DNA from 2 places in the Micromonospora sp. ANENR4 genome. Region 2 is predicted to be linked to the other one. Evidence: riboswitches for the same ligand, from Rfam matches in the RefSeq annotation. Region 2 holds a riboswitch; the other holds the start of a gene.
The links. A riboswitch is a leader RNA that binds a small molecule or an ion and turns the genes downstream of it on or off. The one in region 2 is predicted to bind cyclic di-AMP.
Positions count from the first base shown of each region.

Region 1: another riboswitch for cyclic di-AMP. It lies ahead of IRY44_RS10335 (NlpC/P60 family protein); the one in region 2 lies ahead of IRY44_RS22600 (hypothetical protein).

Region 1 covers NZ_JADKYQ010000005.1:91,128-98,295, reverse strand. Annotated here, with positions in the region: gene IRY44_RS10340 (N-acetylmuramoyl-L-alanine amidase) at 61-2,094, opposite strand; cyclic di-AMP (ydaO/yuaA leader) riboswitch at 2,333-2,467, shown strand; gene IRY44_RS10335 (NlpC/P60 family protein) at 2,481-3,515, shown strand; gene dcd (dCTP deaminase) at 3,565-4,143, opposite strand; gene IRY44_RS10325 (pyridoxamine 5'-phosphate oxidase family protein) at 4,222-4,767, shown strand; gene IRY44_RS10320 (zinc metalloprotease) at 4,838-5,830, opposite strand; tRNA gene IRY44_RS10315 (tRNA-Gly) at 6,098-6,171, shown strand; gene IRY44_RS10310 (hypothetical protein) at 6,220-6,996, opposite strand; gene IRY44_RS10305 (hypothetical protein) at 7,111-7,168, shown strand, end outside.
Region 2 covers NZ_JADKYQ010000013.1:27,382-34,549, forward strand. Annotated here, with positions in the region: gene IRY44_RS22575 (hypothetical protein) at 1-18, shown strand, start outside; gene IRY44_RS22580 (carbonic anhydrase) at 56-679, opposite strand; gene IRY44_RS22585 (alpha/beta fold hydrolase) at 827-1,741, shown strand; gene IRY44_RS22590 (AAA family ATPase) at 1,866-3,983, shown strand; gene IRY44_RS22595 (cation diffusion facilitator family transporter) at 4,075-4,989, shown strand; cyclic di-AMP (ydaO/yuaA leader) riboswitch at 5,134-5,264, shown strand; gene IRY44_RS22600 (hypothetical protein) at 5,269-6,348, shown strand; gene IRY44_RS22605 (SRPBCC family protein) at 6,374-6,826, opposite strand; gene IRY44_RS22610 (STAS domain-containing protein) at 6,928-7,168, opposite strand, start outside.

The sequences.
Region 1 (7,168 bases), on a different contig from region 2:
TGTCACACGGAAAGCCCCCGGTCCGCAGGGACCGGGGGCTTTCGCGTTCTCGTGGAGAGGTCAGCTTGGCGTGCCGACCGGGGACGGCAGGACCAGCACGTCGTCCAGGTTCACGAACATGATCCGGTGACCGAACTGGACCTGCACGTACTTGTTCTTGCCGCGGACCACGGTCCGGTCACCCGGTGCCGAACCGTCGAACGAGACCGCCCGGTAGTACTCGCCGGGCAGCACCCCGCCGACCGCGTACCGCTGGCCCGCGGCGAACGTGTACTGCAGCGGCGAGATGGTCTGGTACGGGATGGTGTCCGGGTAGGCGGCCTGCTCCGGGTAGGCCCGCCCGTACACCGGGATGGTGGCCTTGCCGGGCCGCGGGGTCACCACGAAGCCGGTGGCCCACTTGGCGGTCGGCGCGGAGGCCGGGTTGAGGAACCACGCCTTCTGGCCGAGGTACCAGATCGCCGTCCAGTCACCCTGCCGGCCGGCGAGCGCGTACGTCTGACCGGCGGAGGCGCGGGCGCCGTGGTCGGAGATGTACATGGTGTCCGGCGTACCGTCCGGGCGCAGCCCGAGGTCGTTGACGAGCGGGGCGTCCGGGCTCGGCGCGGTCCGCAGGATCACTGCGGAGGAGCCGCGCGACGGGCACGGCTCGGCCGGCGGCCGGGGCGTCGGGACACCGGGCGGCTGCTGGTTGCAGCCGGTGAACGCCGGCCGGTTGGTGGCGAAGTCCGGGTCGATGGTGACCAGGCCGGTACGGGGCGTGCCGGTGCTGCGGAACGGCGCCTTCATCAGGTCGAAGTAGTGCGACCAGTCCCAGTACGGTCCCGGGTCCCAGTGCATGCCGCCCACGTTGGCGGCGGTGATGCCGGGCACGTTGTCGTGGCCGATGATGTGCTGCCGGTCCATCGGGATGCCGAGCTTGAGCGCCAGGTGCCGCACCAGCTTGGCGGAGGTGCGGTACATCGCCTCGGTGTACCAGGTGCCCTGACCGGCGAAGCCCTCGTGCTCCAGGCCGATGGACTTGGCGTTGACGTACCAGTTGCCGGCGTGCCAGCCCACGTCCTTGGTCTTGATGTGCTGGGCGATGTAGCCGTCCACCGAGCGCAGCGTGTAGTGCCAGCCCAGGTAGTCGGCCCGCTTCACCAGGTCGACGCTCGGGCCGAAGTAGCCCTCGGTGTCGTGGATGACGATGTACTCGATCTTCTGCTGCTTCGGCCGGTCGCCCAGGTCGTGGTTGCCGTAGTCGCCCGGGTCGTCGCTGAGCTGCTCGTACGGCGCGGGGATCCACTCGCAGGCCAGCCGTACCGGGCACTCCAGCCCGTCCGGCCGCTCGGCGTTGCGCAGGCCGAGGCGGGCCAGCCGGGAGCGGTCCGGCTGCGCGGCGGTGGCGGCGAGCGTGACCCGCTGGCCGTCGTCGGTGGTGCGGCTGGCGCCCTGGCCGAGCTGGTCGTAGACCTCGTCGGCGAAGGCCGCCGCGGCGTCCGAGGTGTCCGCGCCGGAGTACCGGGCCACCGCGCCGTACCAGGCCGCCGGGTCGGTGCCGGCGCCGACCGGCCCACCCAGAGCCTTCTGGTACGACGCCAGCAGCGCCGCGCCACCGCGGATGTTCGCGGCCGGGTCGGTGCGCAGCGTGCCCGCGTCGAGCCCGGTGAGCGCGGCGGCGGCGTCGAGCGTCTGGAGCGAGGCGGGCGGCAGCGGGGTCTCCCGCTCCGGCGCGGCGGCGGTGGCCGGGTCGAGCTTCAGCGGCCGGGAGTCGTCGCCGCGCGGGTCCTCGTCCTCGTCGACGTGGGCGCTGCCCGGCATGGCGAGGATGTGCGCGGCGTCGGTCAGGTGCATCGGGCCGTAGCCGCCGCTCGTGCTCGGCTGCCCGGGGTGGGTGTCCCAGCGGGACTCCAGATAGGAGACACCGAGCAGCACGTTCTGCGGCACGCCGTACTCGGCCGCCGCGGCGGCGTATTGTTGTTGCCTGTCGCTCGCGGGCGCGGACGTGTCCGGCGCGGCGGTCACCGGGCCGGTCGTCGCCAGCGCGGTGGCTGTCGCCACTGCGGCGGCGAGCAGTATCCGTCTGCCCGACGGCGGGGCGGAGAGGTGCATCGAACCTCCTGGACAGGGATGGGTGTCACTGCGTCTCCACCCTCACTCCGCACACCCGCGGGGGTCAATACCTTTCCAGCGAGTAATCAGCCTTGAAAGAAAATTTCACCTCCGCTCCGGGTGCGGCCCTTCATCGCGTACGGAGTGTCACGTCGCTGGAAGTTGCGGATCGATAACGGTGGTCCTTACTCTGGTGAATCGTCGGCCGCACGTCTCACCGTCCAACCCGGTCGGTGACGGTCCGACACCGCCGAGTCGCCTCCGGGCGAGCCGGGGAACCAGGTACCTGGGGTGAATCCGCAGCGATGCGGTAGGGCGGCTCCCTTCCCGCCCGAATCCGTCAGCTAACCCGGTAGGCGGTACGGAAGAAGGAGTACGGACGCCCGGTGGCACTCCATGCCCCGCGGCCGTCGTCGAACCGGTCCACCGACCGGTCCAGCGTCGCGCCGCGTTCCCGCTGGTCCCGCTTCACCACCGCCCTCGCCGCGCTGGTCGGCACCGCAGTCGTTCTGACCGGCGGCGCCACTGCGGCACACGCCGAACCCTCGGTCGCCGAGATCGAGGCCCAGATCGACCGCGACTGGAACAAGCTCGAACCGGTCATCGAACAGGTCAACGCCGTACGCGAGCAGCTCGCCGCGCGGCGCAAGCAGGCCGACGCGCTCGGCCGGCAGATCGCACCCCTCCAGGCCCGGGTGGACGCCGCGCTCGGTCAGGTCGGCGGACTCGCCGCCGACGCCTACAAGGGCGACAACCTCTCCACAGTGAACGCGCTGCTGGGCAGCCGCTCACCCGGTGACCTGGTCACCGGCCTGGAACTGCTGGACCGCTTCGCGCACCGCCAGCACGAGCAGGTGCGCTCCGTCGCCGCGCTGCGCGACGAACTGGCGGCGAAGAAGAAGCCGCTGGACGAGATGATCGCCGGGCTGGCCCGTACCGAGGCCCAGCTCGCGGCGAAGAAGAAGCAGATCGACGCCGAGATCGCCAAGCTGGAGAAGCTGCGGCTCAAGGTGTACGGCAAGGGCGGCGGCGGCCCGCTGCGCCCGGCGCCGTGCCCGGCCGGCTACCCCGGCGGCCCGGCCGGGGCGGCGGTCAAGTTCGCCTGCGCCCAGATCGGCAAGATCTATGTCTGGGGCGCGGCCGGGCCCGACCACTTCGACTGCTCGGGCCTCACCTTGGCGGCCTGGGCCAAGGGCGGGGTCTCGCTGCCGCACAACGCGCGCCAGCAGCACGGCGTGACGAAGCGGATCAGCCGCGCCGAGCTGCGCGCCGGTGACCTCGTCTTCTACTACAGCGACCTGCACCACGTGGCGATGTACGTGGGCGACGGCTGGGTGGTGCACGCCTCCCAGTCCGGCAAGCCCATCACCATGAAGCGGGTCGACGACGGCGACATCAACAGCTACGGCCGTCCCGGCTGAGGTCGTGGCCCGGGGCTCCGCCGGTGACGGCGGGGCCCCGGCCGTGCCGTCAGCGCGTCGGCCAGGTGCGCCAGCTCTGCCAGGACCGGCTCGGCGTCGGACCGCGCTGCCCCTGGTAACGCGAGCCGTAGACGGCCGAGCCGTACGGGTGCTCGGCCGGCGAGGAGAGCCGGAAGATGCAGAGCTGGCCGATCTTCATGCCCGGCCAGAGCGTGATCGGCAGGTTCGCCACGTTCGACAGCTCCAGCGTGACGTGACCGGAGAAGCCGGGGTCGATGAAACCGGCTGTCGAGTGGGTCAGCAGCCCCAGCCGCCCCAGGCTCGACTTGCCCTCCAGCCGGCCCGCGAGCTGGTCGCCCAGCGAGATCACCTCGAGCGTGGAGGCGAGCACGAACTCGCCCGGGTGCAGCACGAACGGCTGGCCCTCGGGCACCTCCACCATCGAGGTCAGGTCGTCCTGCTGGACCGACGGGTCGATGTGCGTGTAGAGGTGGTTGTTGAAGACCCGGAACAGCCGGTCCAGGCGTACGTCGATGCTCGACGGCTGCACCAGCGTGGGCTCGAAGGGCTCCAGCGCGAGCGTGCCGGCCTTGATCTCGGAGATCAGGTCGCGGTCGGAGAGCAGCATCGGAACACCATAGCGACCGGTACGGGTGACCTGCGTGTCGCACTACATCTTCGTACACGTGTTCGATAGAGTGTCCACATGGCTTCCTGGTCCGAATTCGCCGCCGACGAGCCCCGCCTCGCCGACGAGATCCGCCTCCTGATGCAGCAGTACGGGCCGGGCTTCGGCTACCTCGCCACGGTCCGCGCCGACGGTGGCCCCCGCGTCCACCCGGTCTCCCCGGTGATCACCGCCGACGGTCTCTGGTGTTTCGTCATCGACTCGCCGAAGCGGCGCGACCTCGAACGCGACGGCCGCTACGCGCTGCACTCGTTCCCGCCGGAGGAGAGCGACGACGAGGCGTACATCGCGGGGCGCGCGCGGCCGGTGACCGACCCGGCCACCGTGACGCGGCTGGCCCGGATCGCCCGCGCGTCGCCGCAGGGCGACTGGCGGCTGTTCGAGTTCACCGTCGAGGTGGCGATGCTGACCCGGCGCGACCCGGTGGCCCAGCCCGGCGCCGCCCCGCCGCAGGTGCGGGTCTGGCTCGACCCGCGCGGAGCCGAACCGGCCCGGCGGGAGCGGGTGGCCGCCGAGGGTCGGCGCGGGCGGCACGGCTTCGACACCCGCCGCCCGGCCGCCTGACCCCGACCCCGAAACGACCGGTGCCGGCCCCGTCCGAGGACAGGGCCGGCACCGGTACGTGGTACGACGGTCAGGCTGCGCGGTAGGCGTTCCACGCGGTGAGCATGCGGCTCGCCTGACCGGCGGTGAACTGGTACATGCAGGAGTCGTACGTGTAGTCCATGAAGTTGGTGATCGGGTCCTTGCCGGCGGTCGAGCAGGTGTCGCGGCCGGTCGGGCACTGGTACGCCGGGGACGCCTCGGCCGGGGTGTCGGAGACGCTGTCGCCCGAGCCGGAGCAGCCGCCCTGGAAGGTGTGGTAGAGGTTCAGCCAGTGGCCGACCTCGTGGGTGCCGGTGTCACCCTGGTTGTAGTTGGTCGCGGTGCCGCCGGGCAGCGACTCGTTGAGCACGACCACGCCGTCCATCTTGTCCAGCGTCCGCTTCGGGAACGTCGCCCAGCCCAGCAGGCTGTCGCTCAGCTCGCCGAGGTAGATGTTCAGCGTGTTCTTGCCGCCCTCACGCAGCGAGGTCTTCATCGAGCGCTCGGCGGAGGAGCCCTGCACGATCGGGTACCACGACGGGTTGGTCACCCGGTTGATCTTCGTGAGCTGGAACCCGAACGCGGTGGCGGCACCGCCGGTCGAGCCCGCGTACGCCTGGTTCAGCACGGTGATCTGCTGGTTGATCATCGAGTCGGTGATGTTGCCGCCGGCCCGGGTGCTGTTCTCCTGGATGACGTGTACGACGACCGGGATCGTCACGGTGGCCAGCGGAGCGACGGCGCCGGTCCGGAAGCCGGCCCGCTCGCGCTGCGCGGCGGCGAGGTCGGCCTCACGGTCACGGACCTGCTTGGCGGTCAGGTGGTTGGGGTCCAGCTTGGCGTTGCCGCCCTTCGCGACGCGAGCGTTCGCGTGCTCGTCGGCGTGGGCGTCGGCCGGTTCGGCGCAGACGCCGTCCGGGGCGGCCGAGAAGGCCGAAGCAGCGGGGACGACGCCGACGGCGGCGGTGCTGAGCAGCAGCGCGAGGGTCGACGTCGCGACACCGGCGGTACGCCGGGTCAGCAGGTTGGGACGGAGTCCCATGGGCCCACCTCTTTCTGACGGCGTGGCAGGGGGTGTGTCACGCCGGTTCGGAAACGTGGGGCAGACGTTACATCCCATCGACGCATTTGAGAACGCCCATACGTTTCCGACGTGCAACTTCGCGCCTGTCGGCTCCGATGGGTGCTTGATCCACTCCAGTTCGGGGAGGTGGCGGGGTCAACCGCCCACCGATGCCGCCACCTCGCCGAGGTGGCGCGCGCACCTGACTGCACGGGGGTGGGGGGCTTCAGGTAGAGTGGTGCCGCTGCGGGTGTAGTTCAATGGCAGAACATCAGCTTCCCAAGCTGACAGTGCGGGTTCGATTCCCGTCACCCGCTCCACGCGAAAGGCCCTGGTCAGGACGCAAGTCCCAGCCAGGGCCTTCGACGTCACTCAGGCCACGGGCGCCCGGCGCGCCACCGCGAGAGCGGCTTGTCGTACCGCTCGGAATCGGGCCGGCTGAGCCTGCTGATGTCCTCGAGCAGCTCGGCCGACGCGTCGTGCTCGCGCAGGACGGCCGGCGCGTGTCGTATCACCCACAGTTGCAGCGCGGGGGCCCACGCGTCGATGTCGTGCCAACTCGACCACGGGAGTGCGTCGCCCCCCAGGTCGTACATCCACTCATCCATGGCCTCGACCAGCTGTCGCCGGGCCGGCTCGTCAGCCAGCGCCTCCGCCCAGTCGGCCAGCCAAGGGGTGAGCTTTGTGGTGGCCTCGGCGAGGAACGACAGGGCTGCGTGGGCGGGCACCTTCGCGTCGGGCTCGACCAGGACGTGCACCCACCAGACGTTCAGGAATCTCCGCAGGGCGGCCTGTTGCTCTCTCGGCCACTCGTGCCAGGGGGAGACGGCGAAGAAGTTCGCCAGGCTGTCCAGCCCGTCCGTCGCCACTATTCGGCCGTCCACGAGGTGCTGGGTCACCTGGGGCAGGATCCGGCGCAGCAGCAGACCGGGGTAGTGCCAGTCCGTGGTCCAGTACGTGCGACGAAACAGGTCATCATCGAGCGGCACGTCCGGCGTCTTCAGCAGTGCCAGTTCCTCCGCGCTGCCCCAGTGGCACTCGCAGTTGGACTCCTGCTCGTGGGCCGTCATGCCCTGGAACGCGACGGCCACACCCGCCAGTGCCTCGTCCAGGAGGACGCTTGTCTCAGTCCGATCGGGGATCATGGCGAATCCACCTTCGAGGACTCCGGAGGCATACGCCTGCCGAAGAGATGACCTTACTGTGGAGACGGGGCGGGGCGTGCACCCGATCTACGATCATCTGCCGGAGGTCGCCGAATGACACCGAGCGCTTCGCCGACGACGGACCGGCTCGCCGTCCTGCTCGACTGGGACG
Region 2 (7,168 bases):
GGCGTCTTCGAGGGCTGAGCGCCCTCACCCGCACCACCGCGACCGCCCGCCGGGATCATCCCGGCGGGCGGTTTCGCGTCTCCTCCTGCGGCAACAGCGTGACCTCGCCGGTGGCCAGGTCGTAGAGCGCGCCCTCCACCGCCAACTCGCCGGCCTCCACCGGCCCGGCCAGCCGGTCGTCGGCGCGCAACGCGGCCACCGTGCGCCGGACGTGGCGGCGGATCGCCAGCGGATGCGCGTCCGGGTCGTCCAACCCGACGTCGGTCACCGCCGGGGCGATCCGGTCCACCACGTACGCCAGGTCGCCGCCGGGCCGCCGCCCGGTGCGCAGCGCCTCGACGGTCGAGCCGACCGCGCCGCAGCGCTCGTGGCCCAGCACCATCACCAGGCGTACGCCGAGCTGCTCCACCACGTACTCGATCGAGCCCCGGACGGCCCGGTCCAGCACGTGCCCGCCGGTACGGATCACGCAGATCGAACCGAACGTCTGGTCGAAGATCGCCTCCAACGGCACCCGCGAGTCGATACAGCCCAGCACCACCGCGTACGGCTGCTGGTCGCCGGAGGCCACCGCGGCGGCGGCGGTGACGTCGTGCCCGTGCACCGGCCGGCCGCTGACGAAGCGGCGGTTGCCGGCGAGCAGCTCGGCCAGCGCGGCGCGCGGACTGGTGTACGGCATGCCTCCCAGCCTGGTCACCGATCCGACGCCGTGGGGCCGGACCGGAATCTTCTCTCCGGGCCGGTTGCCGTGGTCTCATGGCGGGTAACGCCGGTGTCACCGCCGGGTCATCCGGTGGACACACATCGGCGGGCCGGGAGGTGGACGATGCCGGACCTGGAACTGCGGCTCCCCGACGACGTACGCCTGCACGTCAGCGTCACCGGGCCGGTCGACGCCGAGGTCACCGCCGTCCTGCTGCACGGCTGGACGCTCGACGGGCGCAGCTGGCACCGTCAGGTCGCCGAGCTGCGGGAACGCTTCGGCGGCCGGGTCCGCCTGGTCACCTACGACGCGCGCGGCCACGGCCGGTCGAGCTGCCTGGCGCTGCGCGACGCCACCCTCGCCCAGCTCGGTGACGACCTGGCGGCGGTGGTCGACGAGATCGTCCCGTCCGGTCCGGTCGTCCTGGTCGGGCACTCGATGGGCGGGATGACGGTGATGGAGTACGCCCACCGCCACCCCGACCGGTTCGCCGCGCGTACCGCCGGTCTGGTGTTCGTCTCCACCACCGCCGAGGGACACACGCACACCGCGTACGGTCTGTCCCCCCGGATCACCCGGCTGATCCGCCTGGCCGAGACGACAGGCGCCGGGGTGCTGGCCCGCTGCGGCGGCTGGCGGCCCCCGCACGCGCTGCTGCGCGCGCTGCGCCCGAGCATTCGCTGGATGCTGTTCGGCGACCGCTGCGACCCGGCGGACATCCGGTTGGTCACCTCCGCGGTGGCCCGGGCCACGCTGCGCTCGATCGGCGGTTTCCGCGCCTCGATCGGCGCCCAGCACCGGCTGGATACGCTCGCCGCGCTCGGCGGGCTGCCGGCCGCCGCGCTGGTCGGCGACCGGGACCGGCTCACGCCGCCGCCCTGCGCCGAGTCGATCGCGTCGGCGCTGCCCAGCACGGAGCTGACCGTCTGCCCGGGTGCCGGGCACATGCTGATGATGGAGCGCCCCGACGAGGTGAACGCGGCCCTCACCGGCGTGCTGGACCGGGTGCTGGCCGCCCGTCCCGCGACCCGCCTCTGAGCGTTCCCCACCTCCGGGCGGCACCGACGTACGCCACGTGCGCGGCATGCCCCGGCGTGCCGGTTGCCGGCGGCCCGTACCCTCATTCAGCCCGTCGTGCCCTCCGAACACAGGAGCATCCGCGTTGACCGACCAGACCACGCTGGACCGGGAGATCGCCGCCGAGCAGCGCCACCTCGACCGGGTGTACGCCCGGCTGGCCGAACTGCGCCGGTCGGCGGCCGACGCCGAGCGGGAGGGCTACCGGCTGGCCCGGGTCGGGAACTTCGGCGCGCTTGTCGAGCGGGACGCGATGGTCTTCCACGCCGCCCAGCGCCGACACGTGCTGGACGCCGAGCACGAGGGGCTCGTGTTCGGGCGGCTGGACCTGCGTACCGGGCAGGTGCTGCACGTCGGCCGCCTCGGGGTGCGGGGCGTGGACGCGGAGACGCTGGTGGTGGACTGGCGGGCGCCCGCTGCCGCCGCGTTCTACCAGGCGACACCGGCCGAGCCGCGCGGCGTGGTGCGCCGGCGCACGATCCAGTCCGCCTCCGAGAAGGTCACCCGGATCGAGGACGACCTGCTGGACCCGGAGGCCGCGCCGCCGGACATGGCGGTGGTCGGCGACGGGGCGCTGCTGGCCACGCTGTCCCGGGCCACCGGCCGGGGCATGCGGGACATCGTCGCCACCATCCAGCGCGAGCAGGACGAGGCGATCCGCTCCCCCGGCAACGGCGTCACGATCGTCTCCGGCGGCCCGGGCACCGGCAAGACGGCGGTGGCGCTGCACCGGGCGGCATACCTGCTCTACTCCGACCGGGCCCGGTACGCCGGCGGCGGCATCCTGGTGGTCGGCCCGTCCGGTGTGTTCGTCGAGTACATCGCCTCGGTGCTGCCCTCGCTCGGCGAGGAGACCGCCACGCTGCACTCGCTCGGCTCGCTGTTCCCCGGCCTGTCCGCGTCCCGCACCGACCCGCCGGACGTGGCGGCGGTGAAGGGATCGCTGCGGATGCGCCGGGTGCTGGAACGCGCGGTCCGCGACGCGGTGCCGGACTCCCCGGCCGAGCTGCGCCTGCTGTACCGGGGCGAGTTGCTGCGCCTGGAACGTCCCGCGCTGGACGCGATCCGGGAGCGGACGCTGGGCCGTGGGGCGCGCCGCAACGAGGTACGCCGGGCGGCGTTCGACGCGGTGCTCGCCGCGCTCTACGCGCAGGCCCGCACGCTGCGGGTGGGACGCCTGCCGGAGCAGCCCGCATTCGAGGACGAGATCATCGGGCGGCCCGAGTTCCGCGAGTTCCTCAAGGCGTGGTGGCCCCGGCTGCACCCGCGGCACGTGCTGGACTGGCTGGCCCGCCCGGACCGGCTGCGCCGCTACGCCGGGGGGATCCTCTCCTCGGCGGAGATCCGGCTGCTCGGCGACGCGTACCGGACGCTTGCGACCGAGGGGCTGACGGTGGCCGACATCGCGCTGCTGGACGAGCTGGACGCGTTGCTCGGCAAGCCGGTGCAGCGGGCCCGGCCCAAGCGCGACCCGTACCAGCTCGCCGGTGGCGTGCGCGAGCTGAGCACGTACGCCGACCGGCAGCGCGCCGCCCGCGCGGCGGCGCGGGAGCGTCCGGCCGACTACCGCGACTACGCGCACGTGGTGGTGGACGAGTCGCAGGACGTCTCGCCGATGCAGTGGCGGATGATCGGCCGGCGCGGCCGGCTGGCGTCCTGGACGGTGGTCGGTGACCCGGCGCAGACCGCCTGGACCGGCGACCCGCAGGAGCTGGACCGGGCCCGTGACCAGGCGCTGGGCCGGCGTAAGCGGCACCGCTACGAGCTGACCACCAACTACCGCAACTCGGCGGAGATCTTCGCGGTGGCGGCGGCGGAGATCCGCCGCCTCTACCCGGACCTGCCGCTGCCCGACGCGGTGCGGTCCACGGGCGTGCCGCCGGTCGAGCGCACAGTGCCCGCCGCCGACCTGCCGGCGGCCACCGTCGAGGCGGCCGAGGCGCTGCTCGCGCAGGTGGAGGGCACCGTCGGCGTGATCACGCCGGTGCCGCGCCGGGACGAGGTGGCCGGCTGGCTGGGCGCGCTCGGCGCGGGCCGGCTCCAGGTCGTCACCAGCCTCCAGGCCAAGGGCATGGAGTACGACGGCGTGGTGCTGGTGGCGCCGGGCGAGATCCGGGCCGACCCCGGCTCGGGCGTCCGCACGCTCTACGTGGCGCTGTCCCGGGCGACGCAGCGCCTCACCACGCTCGACCCGGTGGGGTGACCGGCCCCGCCGCCACCCACAGTTCACTTGCATACATAGCGATGTGAACATACATTGGGCCGGGCCGGTACGCGGCAGGGAGGGTGTTGGCGTGGGCGCAGGTCATGACCACAGCGGCGCGGTGGCCAATGCGGCACACCGCCACGCAGGCCGCCTCTGGGCCGCGTTCGCGCTGCTCGCCGCCCTGATGGTGGTCGAGGCGGTGGCCGCCTTCACCACCGGCTCGCTGGCGCTGCTCTCCGACGCCGGGCACATGTTCACCGACGTCCTCGGCATCGGCATGGCCCTCGCGGCGATCACCGCCACCCGCCGGGCCGGCACCGACCCGCAGCGCACGTTCGGGCTCTACCGGCTGGAGGTGCTCGCCGCCCTCGCCAACGCCGTCCTGCTCGGTGCCGTCGCCATCTACGTCCTGGTCGAGGCGGTACGCCGGTTCGGCGAGCCGCCGGAGGTGCTGGCCGGACCGATGCTCGTGGTGGCGGTACTCGGCCTGCTCGCCAACATCGTCGCGTTCGCGCTGCTGCGCGCCGGGTCGAAGGAGAGCATCAACCTGCGCGGGGCGTACCTGGAGGTGCTCGGCGACCTGCTCGGCTCGCTCGGCGTGATCGCCGCCGCGCTGGTCATCGCGGTCACCGACTGGTGGTGGGCCGACCCACTCGTCGCCGTCGGCATCGGCGTGTTCATCCTGCCGCGCACCTGGCGGCTCGGCCGGGCCGCGCTGCGCATCCTGGTGCAGGCCGCGCCGGAGCACCTCCAGGTCACCGCCGTGCACGACCGGCTGGCCGCCGTACCGGGCGTGGCCGAGGTGCACGACCTGCACGTCTGGACCCTCACCTCGGGCATGGAGGTGGCCTCGGCGCACCTGACCACCGACCCGGGCGCGGACCCGGCCGGGGTGCTGGCCGCCGCGCGGGCCGCCCTGCACGAGGACTTCTCCATCGATCACGCCACGTTGCAGGTCGAACCCGGAGCGTCGGCCGGAGTGTGCGGCAAGACCGAGTGGTGATTAGGACACGCTTAAATCACTGGGACTAATGTAGTCTTATGCCGGTTTTGCCCCGCCTAGTGGCGTTGCTCGACGGAGCCGCGCCCGGGCAGCGCCGGTAGTCTCGGTCGCGGCCGCACCCGCGGACGCCACCCGGCCCCGGTGGGGCGGCCGTCGCCTAATCGTCCGCAGGGACGAGCCGGGGAACCACGTACGTGGGGTGCATCCGCGTCAGCGGTAGGGATCTTCCGTCCCGAACCCGTCAGCTAACCCGGTCGGCGTTGACGGAAGGACGTGTGAATGCCCCCAGTGGCACCTGTACGACGGACGGCCGCCCGGTTGGCGGCCCTGCTCGTCGCGACGCTGACCCTCGGCGTCGCGACCGTTCCGGTCTCCCCCGCCTCCGCGGCGCCGGCGACCGGCCTGCTCGCCGCCGCGCCCGGCGGCGACGACGAGGGCGGCACGCCGGAACTGCGCGCCCAGCTCGACGCGGCCAGCAAGGGCTGGCTGGAGGCGAAGGCCGCGCTGAACCGGTCGGTGACCCGCCAGAAACAGCTCAACGACCAGCTCAAGACGGTCGGCGCCGAGCTTGCCGTCCGCGACGCCAAGGTCGGCGAGATCGCCGTCGTGGCGTACCGCAACGGCCGCCTGGGCACCGCCGGGGCGCTGCTCGGCAGCAGCAGCCCGGAGGGCTTCATGGACCGGGCCGCCGCCCTGGAACAGGTCGCCGCGCACGAGGACCGCACGCTGCGCGACCTGATCGCCACCCGCGACGAGGCCACCCGCACCCGCGCCCAGCTCGACGGGGAGATCCTCGAGCAGCGCAAGCAGGTGACGGTGATGGCCAAGCGCAAGGAACAGGCCGAGCGCGCCCTGGAGGTGGCGAACGACCGCGCGTCGCGCAGCAGCAGCGGCGGCGGCGGCAGCGTCCAGGGCACCTCCAGCAAGAACGCGAAGCCGGCGCCGCGCAACTCGGACGGCTCCTGGCCGTCGGAGTCGTGCAGCGTCAACGACCCGACGCCGGCGAACGGCTGCATCACGCCGCGCACGCTGCACGCGCTGCAACAGGCGAAGGCGGCCGGCTTCACCAGGTACGTCTCGTGCCACCGGCCGAGCGGCTCGGGTGAGCATCCGAAGGGGCGGGCCTGCGACTTCGCCGCGCAGAAGAGCGGCTTCGGCGGCGTGGCCACCGGCGGTGACCGGACGTACGGCAACAACCTGGCCGCGTACTTCGTGCGCAACGCCGACCCGCTCGCCGTGCTCTACGTGATCTGGTTCAAGCAGATCTGGCTGCCCAGCAGCGGGTGGAAGTCGTACAGCGGCGGCAACGGCGACCCGTCCAGCGACCACACCAACCACGTGCACCTGTCGGTGTACTGAGCACGCCCCTGCAGGGTCGGCCGGATCAGACCGGCCGGCCCTCCAGGGTCGCGCCGAGGCGAGCCGCCAGGCCAAGGTGAGCCGCCCGGGCCTGGCGGAACGCGTACCCGAACAGCGGCGCCGGCGCGGTGAGCGTGATCTCCACGTCGATGCGTACCGTGCCGTCCGGCTCGTCGCGCAGGCGGGTGTGGTTGCGGACGGTCGTCGCGGGTTGCTGCCGCGCCACGGTGACGACCTCGTCCTCGCCCGCGACGAGCACGTCCGCCTGGTACGTGACCGGGAAGTGCAGCGGGCCGAGTTGCAGCCGGTCGGTGATCGCATAGCTGGCCAGCGCGCCCGGCCGGGCCGGCAGCTTCCGGACCCGGACGATCAGCGGATGCAGCTCACCCTGGCGACTCAGGTCACCCAGCAGGGCCACCGCTTCGGCCCGGGTGCACCGGGCCTGCACGGTGTAGCTGAAGCTGTCGCTGCTCTGCAAGCGGGCCCCCTCGCCGTCGTGCGTCGCGACGATCGTCCCGTACCGACGCCGGACTGGCAACGGGTAGAAGGTCCCCTGGCCGCAGGGGGTGTGAACGGCGCTCAGGCGCCGGGCAGCACCTCGGGGGTGTCGTCGGCGAACCACGGCTCGGGCGCGCCGAACAGGCCGAGCAGGCCGGTCACCCAGAGCTGCCGGTGCACGAACCGGCTCGGCTCGGTGACCACGAGCTTGACGCCGCTGACCTCGCAGGTCTGGAAACCCGCGACCATGGCGCTGATACCGACCGAGTCGATGAACGTGACGAGCCGCATGTTCAGCTCGATCCGCGCGGGACGGCCCTTC